Regions from separate parts of the Anaerobacillus alkaliphilus genome, predicted to be linked through region 2. Evidence: riboswitches for the same ligand, from Rfam matches in the RefSeq annotation. Region 2 holds a riboswitch; the other holds the start of a gene.
The links. Region 2 has a riboswitch for cyclic di-GMP ahead of DS745_RS12560 (amidase). Riboswitches for the same ligand answer to the same signal wherever they lie in the genome.
Positions count from the first base shown of each region.

Region 1 (4,353 bases), on a different contig from region 2:
GCATTATACGCTGTCACCACCCGGAATTTGTCGAAATAATGGGAAGCGTAGGGGAAGCTTAGGGGGAACCGTCCCCTTGCTTTTCCTGACAGGTATAAGAAAAAGTCCACAAAAGAAATGTTCTTCTGTGGACTTTTTCTTATTGGTAAATGATAGTACAGCAGCAGATTAACTCTCCTTATCAGTACTAGACATAATACGAATTGTTTTACCTATAATTTGTCACTAAATCATAGTATTTATACCTTGATGAAAATTCCCTTGATCTCCGAGTCGGAATTTCAGCTTTTAGTAAAGCTAAATTTAAAAGGATTTCCTCGTTGCCTTCTTTAACCCAAATGTAGCCAATCGTATAATGCAATTTATAATCATTTTTAGAAGGCTCAATTTCGACCCTTACTGCTTTGTTTTTGAAATTTTCTCGGATATAGTTGTCGAATATATCAGTCATTCCGGCTTCCATATCAGCAACACTTGCGTATTCAAACCCAGCTAATTCTACAGGAATGATGCCCTCTTCTGTTGTTACATGAACTACGTTTCCTGAATAAGGTACAGTTCCTGACAAAACGCCGTTAAATTGCATTGGACTAAAATCTATAACCCTCTTTAAAAACACAGCAAATTCCGCTCTTGTAACGGCTTGATTAGGCCCAAATCTTTCAGGAGAGTAACCAGCTATTAAGTTATTAGAAGCTAATTGACGAATACTTCCTTTTGCCCAGTTTGCTTCATGTAAATCTTTAAATGTAACCTCTTTCCTTCCAGAAAGTTTAATATAGGGTCTAGCAAGAATTACCGCAGTTTCTGTGCGACTAATAGGCTGATTTGGTCTGAATGTCCCGTCAGAATATCCTGACATTAGACCTTTTTCATTAGCGATAGATATTTCTCGAATAAAGTAATGGTTGTTTCCGATATCCTTAAACTCACTCGTATATTTTACAGATGAGTTATTTAATAAATGAGGATATAATTCTCTAACTAATAACGTTGCAGCTTGTGCTCTAGTAATTTTTTGGGTAGGTCCAAATGCTCCCGCCCCAATTCCTGATATAGTTCCTCTTTCCGTTAAAGATACAATACTTGACTCTGCCCAGCGAACAGACTGTAAATCATTGTATATAGCTACCTGATTACTTTCCATTATTGTAGCAGCAGTTGCTACTTTTTCTTCATTGTTGGTTAGGCTTAGAAAAGCCAGACCTCCACAAATTATCACAGTTATTAAAAATCCATATAAATACTTTCTCATGCAATTCTCCTCAAAGCTCATATTTATTTACCTGATCTCTTTAATCTAATAAAAGACCATATTAATCTTATTACTAGAAATTATTTCCTGTCAACACCAATCTGTTGTTAGCAGACTATATCTCGCAATCTATTAACGTAAGCCAAAATAGCTTCTTCCGTTTGTTTTTGTTACACTGTTCCAGACTCCATCACTTTCTTCAAAATTAAAGAAATTTTCAATTCGATATGGACCCCAAAATACCCAATGTTACCAAATCGATGATACTCTATTCCACTCAGAGTAATCATAATTATATTTTATTAGGGTAATAGAATTGGGACGGTTCAACCTATGTTCGTACAGTAAATTTAGTAGCAAATATTCCCTTTGAGCGGAGGGAGGTGCCTGTCACTACCCGAAATTTGTCGATAAAGAGAAGGCAAGAACTTGAGCAAAATAGAAATAACCGCTCCCACGATTAATGGATTAGCGGTTATTTCTATTGTAATCAAATTATAGGTAATACCCGTCTTTAACTAACTCCGGAGGTACTCCGAAAAGTAATTTTCTAATATTCTCGTAGCCAACATATCGGTGTTCGATGAGAAAATCATAAAACATTTTGTATTCTAATCGAAATTGATGTTTTAACTGATATATAAGGAAGTTAAAACTCTGGATTTTTGGTTTGGTTAAATGGTTTGGTAGATACTTCTCAACATCATCTTCAGTAATAGTTCTACAGATGTAGCCAGGTCTGATATTTAAATGGTTTGCACGATGAAAAAGGTCCTGTAGCTTTTCATAGAAGTCAGGGTTTTCATTTCGGATACCTTTTAACCGGAGGTGTGCCTGATTTAGTTCTTCAACACTAGCAATAGCTGGCATAACAATCACTCCTTATGGATTAGCTTTATATATTTTAAAAGGGGAAACTTACAAAATCTTGTTTCAAGTGTAATTGTTTAAAAGGTTAATATTTAATATAAAAAACCTAGATTTTTTTAAATAAGTATAGTTCGGGATAGAAATTCTACCAAAAGCAAAAAGACTAACCGAATAGTCGATTAGTCAAGAAAACTATCAAATAATCGGTAACTGGCTGGCTTAATCAACAGATCTTAGCCCCTTTAGTTTTGCGTCGCCACTTTTCAATGGGTTTGCCTTTTTCAATTTTTGTATGTATGTTACTTATTGGAGAATAACTACTTAAATTGATTATATAAGCAAAATTACCTATATGCAATATCGACTTTTGTGGTTAGGTAGACCTACATTCATTTGATTTGTGCCATATAAGGTAGTGGTTCAGAAAACTAACCTGTAACGAAACAAAGACCAAAATTCCCTTTATGTAGCATACGCTGGTAACTTAACAAATTTGTCTTTATATAAAAATGATTTACGTTTTATAGTAAACTTAAAAATGCGCTACACCCGATTTAACTGTGTGAGAAAGTTTCTTATATTATAGTAAAATTCAGTAAAAGGAAGGTTCAGATGAGACATAAGAGACAGATCAAATTAAACGAAGAATATACTCCGCTTCCTTCTTATGAAGGTGATGAATTTTTTCCGAACGGCATTTTTAATTTTAATATATCGAGGATAACTGAACATATTCACGATGGAACACTAAAAGTTGAGAAGGAAACAATTGATGTGGGTAGTTGGTTCGAGACTCATTACCATGCATCTGTAAATGAAGAACACTTGCCGACAGTTGATGTAAATAAACCGGTCATTCAGGCGGAGGTCCAGCCAGGCGAGTTTAATATTATCGATGGCAACCATCGAATGGAGAAGGCTTATCGGGATGGTGTGACAAATATTCAGTCATACAAACTCCGTGGTGAGCAACTCTTGCCTTATTTTATGAAAAAGCAGGGTTATACAGCATTTGTTGAATACTGGAACTCGAAGTTGAAAGAGGATGAGCGGAATAAAAAGTTAAAAGAGAACATGCTCAGTTATAGAGAATGAAATTTTGGGAAGTTACTGATTTGCTTAGAATGAAGGTAAAGCAGGAAACTTCCTCTTTAAGCATTATATTCAAGCCATTTTGTATTTTACGTGATGCAGGTGGGCCTTCTCCTATAAGTCGATAGTATTTAAGAAAGTGAAGGCAGCGGGATTTGAAAGTTGGCTGAAGATTAAATAAACTATGCTAAAATATTTATGCATATCGTAATATACTTTTTAAGCAGAGGTGGTATTTTTATGGGGGAAATAGAGATTACCAAAGAAGATATGCTTTTTTATTTAGATATGATAGGTTCAATTTATGGTCCATCTTATAAACCTAAGATTGGTAAATTAAAGCCTTACTACCCTTTTCTTAAGGAACCAACTTCAGAAGAATACAAGAGGTTTATTCAGGTTTATCTTCATTATAGAGACTGTTTAAATGAACGAGAAAAAACGATACTAGATTTTCAGTATAGATTGAAAGGTGAGAAGTTAACACTTGATCAAATGGGAGAACAATTTGGAATTTCCAGTTCTCGTGCTGCGCAAATTCGAAATATAGCTGAGTTACGAATAGCAAAAGCTATCCGAGAATTTTTAAATGGTAAGCCTAAGAAATCGTTTGGTTCGCTCCTTGAAGGTCAACCAGACGAGGTTTTAATTGAAATTGCACTGGCAATTTGTCCCCATTCTCGTGTTCTTCGAACTTACTTAAAGCAGGATAAACCTATGAGTTATATAACAAGAAAAAATTTAAAGCATGCATTGTTTCGTGCATGGTGGTTAGATTTATTAGATCATCGAGAAAAAGCTATGAAAATTCTAAATGTTAAAAATGAGATATAGATCTGGTAAATCTGGTGCCTAGTATAATAAATAGTTGGGCTAAATAAAAAATACCATCGTTTTCATGTACAATGGAAGGACCTATCACAGAACTTCCAAAACCCCTCACCACAAGGAGATGAAACGATGGTATACACATTATTGAACCATATTCAAGGAAAAAAGGGAAGTCGATGGGCTAAGTTTCTTCAAACAGCTGGCTTGGAAAATATTTTAATAGTAGCGGTAGATGCTGCTAAATATACGCATAAAGCTATGATTTGTACTTTTTATGGGGAGATCCTAAAGAAACCCTTCGAGTT
Region 1 is NZ_QOUX01000026.1:77,540-81,892, reverse strand. It holds gene DS745_RS07385 (S-layer homology domain-containing protein) at 209-1,255, opposite strand; gene DS745_RS07380 (hypothetical protein) at 1,751-2,125, opposite strand; cyclic di-GMP riboswitch class I at 2,328-2,412, opposite strand; gene DS745_RS07375 (hypothetical protein) at 2,738-3,220, shown strand; gene DS745_RS07370 (sigma factor-like helix-turn-helix DNA-binding protein) at 3,458-4,051, shown strand; gene DS745_RS07365 (IS110 family RNA-guided transposase) at 4,178-4,353, shown strand, end outside.
Region 1: it holds a riboswitch for cyclic di-GMP, as region 2 does, so the genes downstream of both, DS745_RS07380 (hypothetical protein) here and DS745_RS12560 (amidase) in region 2, are expected to answer to the same signal.

Region 2 (4,353 bases):
AATTCACCTTTTTCGTTAATATATCCCCATTTCGTTCCATTTGCTGTTTTCAAGGAAGCAGCATATAAAAAGTTAGTAGCCATAGTAAAACTCCCACACGTCTTTTTTCTTTATTGTATGGAACTTTTCTTAGGGTGGTACCTATTTGAAAAATAAATATTATTACTAGTTTAATAGTTTGTCATTTTGGTAACAATAATAGTAATAACAAACTTAAGGGGATGAAGTTTATGAGTTTACATGAATATATTAGTTCGATTAACAGTATGCTGGAAGACGCTAAAGAAGACTCCTATGAATTAACGATGTATTTAGATGAATTGGAGGCTTTGTTTTTAGACGAGGCTTAAAAAAATAAATCTAGACAAAGTCCTAATATTTCCCCTTCCGCATACATTATTGTTGTGTGTGTATGAACGAAGGGAGAGGGAAAAACATGTACCATTTTTACCCACAATATCAAAAGGTAGCTCAAGATGCAGCTATGTATGACTTACTTGCTAATTATTACAAGTATTTAGATCCACAAAGACATATCTATTATTATCAAATGCACTTTATGTGCATGCAACAGCTTTGCCAAATGCAACCTGTTGATGTCCGAAATTCTTATGGGGTACAACCTGAATGGCGAGCACCAGCCAAAGTCCGTGTGCTTCATGTGTCACCTGACGCTCCAAAGGTTGATGTTTATGTTAATGGTGAGAAGACGTTAGAGAATATTACTTATTACCAAATTAGTCCTTATTTAGAAGTGCCCGCAGGCTCTTACAGAATTGATATTTACCCTGCTGGACAAACAACAAATCCAGTCTTGACCGAAACTGTAGAGGTACAATCAGGTCGTAACTATACAGTGGCAGCCGCAGGTAGATTAGCAAACCTTCGTTTAGTTCCGGTTGTTGATACAACAAGAAACCCAAGAAACAAGTCAAAAGTACGTTTTTGGCATTTATCTCCAAATGCTCCAGCTGTAGATATTGCTATAGCAGGCGGCGATGTTTTATTTAGCAATGTATCCTTTGGACAAATCGCAAATTACCTTGAAGTAGATCCAGGTAGTGTTACTCTTGAAGTTCGAGCAGCTGGAACTGATAATGTTGTGTTAACTTTGCGCGATACAAATCTAAAAGCAGGCGAAGCCTATACAATAACAGCAATTGGCATTGTAGATGGGACACCTCGTTTAGAGGCAATGATTTTACAACCGTAATAAATAATAAAACTGCTCAGAGTGTTACTGAGCAGTTTTTATTATTTATTCTATTAGTGTTTTCCAGCTAGCATAGTGATGTATCGCCGTACCAGCATAACTTGTATTCTTTTCGTAATGATTAATTACCTTTTGAAGCTCTTGATCTAACACTGATAGGCTAGAGAAGCTAATATGTGTCCCTTCACTTGAAGGTTCTGTTTCAACAGCGATAATAACTTTCTTTCCCTTTGTCTCAGCGTAAGCAACCTCTGTTTTTACAAGATCTATAATTCCATTTGGTCCTTCAGCAAAGTTGCGGTATGCCATTATTGTTACCGTGTCAGTTTGATTAATTAACCATTCACTTAAGAGGCCTGTTCCAAATTTATTACGATAGTTGATTTCATCAAACCAGAATGGAATATCTAAAGCATACTCAATCTTCAAGTCATTTGCTAATGATCGAAAGTCAATGACAAACTGCTGATAAAATTCAACCGTATTCTTCTGATTTTTTTGCCAATCAGCCAATAAATAAGGTTCTACATCGAGATGTATTCCTGAAAACTTTTGATCTGCAGTCGCCTGGGATTGGTAATTCCTTATCCAATCTATTAAAGGCTTATATTGTTTACTGCCATTACGAGTTGCCCAAGTAGGTGCACCATCTAAAGCATGGACTTTAATATTTAGTTTCGTTGCCTTTTCAATAAAGCTTCGATACGTATTTACATGAATTTGCCTATTTATTTGTAAGTATAGATCTGTCACATTTTTCTCTTGTAGGAAGCGAAGAACTTCTTGTTCATTCGTGACAATTTCATTTGTATCCCAGAGCCATGTAGCTACCACAAAAGGCTTCTGAGCTTGAATGGCATTCATGCCTGATACCACCATTAAAACGACCATAAACATTACCACTATTTTTTTCATATTAGCTCTCCTCTCATTTGGCCATAGACCCTCTAAGAGGAACATGGCAACTTGGCAACCGTAGGAATTCACTTCCCTTAGGCCCATAGTTTTGCGTCCTTATCTTTCAATAAGTTTGCCTTTTTCATTACAACTTTATTATATAACAAGTGCTTAACAATGTATCTAGGAGATGAGTTGGAAGTTTATCTCTCGTTTTGGTTACGGAATTCTGTTGGGGTAATTCCCGTTTGTTTTTTAAATACTTTCCGAAAATATTTATCGTCTTGATACCCAATCATACTTGAAATTTCATACACTTTTATCGTAGGATTTTTCAGCAAAACCTTTGCATTTTCAATTCGAATTTTCAGCACATAATCAGAAATTGTTTCGCCATAAACTTGCTTAAATTTTCTCGAGATATACTCCCTACTTAAAAAGAACCGTTCAGAGATTTCTTGAAGCTTGATTTCCTTTTGATAGTTATCGCGAATAAATGCTTCTATCTCATGGATAGAGCTATGTTCTTCCTCTAGAAAAATAGCTTCCTTAAAAGGATTAACATTAGACAACTTCCGCTTCTTCTCTTCTTCTATTAACTGGGTCACAGCTTTTTCAAGTGTTTCATTAAGGATTTCAGGATCAATTGGTTTTAAAATATAATCGAAACTACCATATGTGATCGCTTTACGCATATATTGATAATCATCATATCCGCTAATCACAATCGTCTTACTCGTAAGTGACTGTTGTTCTTGTATCCACTTTAATAGGCTAATCCCATCTTTGTTTGGCATTTTCATATCGGTAAAAATAATGCTAGGTTTATGCTTTTGAATCAAAGAAATTGCCTCATCACCATCAACCGCTTCATAAATATCTGTAATTCCAAAGATATCCCATAGGGCCAAAAGTCGAATCCCTTCCCTCACATGCACCTCATCATCAACGATTATTGCTTTCATCTTCCTCAACTCCTATACGATATAAGGGTATTGCAAGTGTCACCTTAAAGCCTCCGCCTTCTCGATTCCCTACCTTCATTAATCCTTTTTCCCCATAATAGAGCTCGAGGCGCTCATAGACATTTTGTAATCCAATACTCGTTGTTTCAGCTTTCGCAAGTTTAATTCCTTTTGTTAACATAAGCTCAATTTCTTTTAATCGCTCTTCAGTAACCCCTAATCCATTATCTTCAATGAGTATGGTTAGTCGTTCTTTTTCTTTTAAAATCTGAATATCAATCTTTCCAGTAAGGTTACTCATTTCGAAGCCATGCTTGAAGTAATTCTCAACAACTGGTTGTAAAATCATCTTCGGAACCATGATTTTCTTCAACTCATCATCTACAGTTATTGAGTAGAACAGTCTCTCCTGAAAGCGTTGTTTCTGCAAAGATAAATACGCATTTACATGATTGACTTCTTTTGTTAATGGAACAACATCTTCATCAATGTTCATGCTATACCTCATAATGCTAGATAAAGAGGTTATTAAAGTATAAATTTCCGGGACCTTATTTCGTAAAGCAATTGTTCCGATTGATTGTAACGAGTTATATAAAAAATGAGGGTTTATTTGCGACTGTAATACACGAATTTGGTTAGATTTGTTTTCAATCTCTAAGCGGTATTTCCGAACAATTAACTCATTGATTTGATTAACCATGGATTTAAAATGATAGCCTAATTGCCCAAATTCGTCCTTACCTAACGATTGAAAATCAACTTCTAATCTACCTTTCTCTACCTTTTTCATATTTTCAATAAGAATTTTAATTGGAGAAATAAGCTTGATAGCAACGAGTAATGTGGCAAAAGCACTAAGTAAAAAGAAGAATAATAGAATGTATATATTCATTCTCGCAATTGACTGAGCACCGCTATACATTCTCTCATTAGAAATTCCTTTTACGATCATCCACTTTTCAAAAGGGGCGGGTAATTGATCATAAACAAAAACACCACCAAACGAGTCATCCTTCCATTCAAAACTCATTTCATTTTGCTGTCGTATCTGCTGTAGCCAAGGTCGATCGTCTATGAATGTTCCAATTAAATCACTATCAGACGAATAGACTACCTCATTGTTCCCGCTTATAAGATAAAACTGTTCACCTTCAGAAAAATATAAGCGATCTGATATGGTTTTCACAGCTGCTATATCAATATCAATCGAAATAAAACCGAGAAGTTTTCCCGAAGTTACCTCATTTAATGCATGATGAAAGCTAACTACTGGTT
Region 2 is NZ_QOUX01000039.1:173,528-177,880, reverse strand. It holds gene DS745_RS12570 (WG repeat-containing protein) at 1-83, opposite strand, end outside; gene DS745_RS12565 (DUF4397 domain-containing protein) at 437-1,213, shown strand; gene DS745_RS12560 (amidase) at 1,259-2,128, opposite strand; cyclic di-GMP riboswitch class I at 2,171-2,258, opposite strand; gene DS745_RS12555 (response regulator transcription factor) at 2,314-3,075, opposite strand; gene DS745_RS12550 (sensor histidine kinase) at 3,056-4,353, opposite strand, start outside.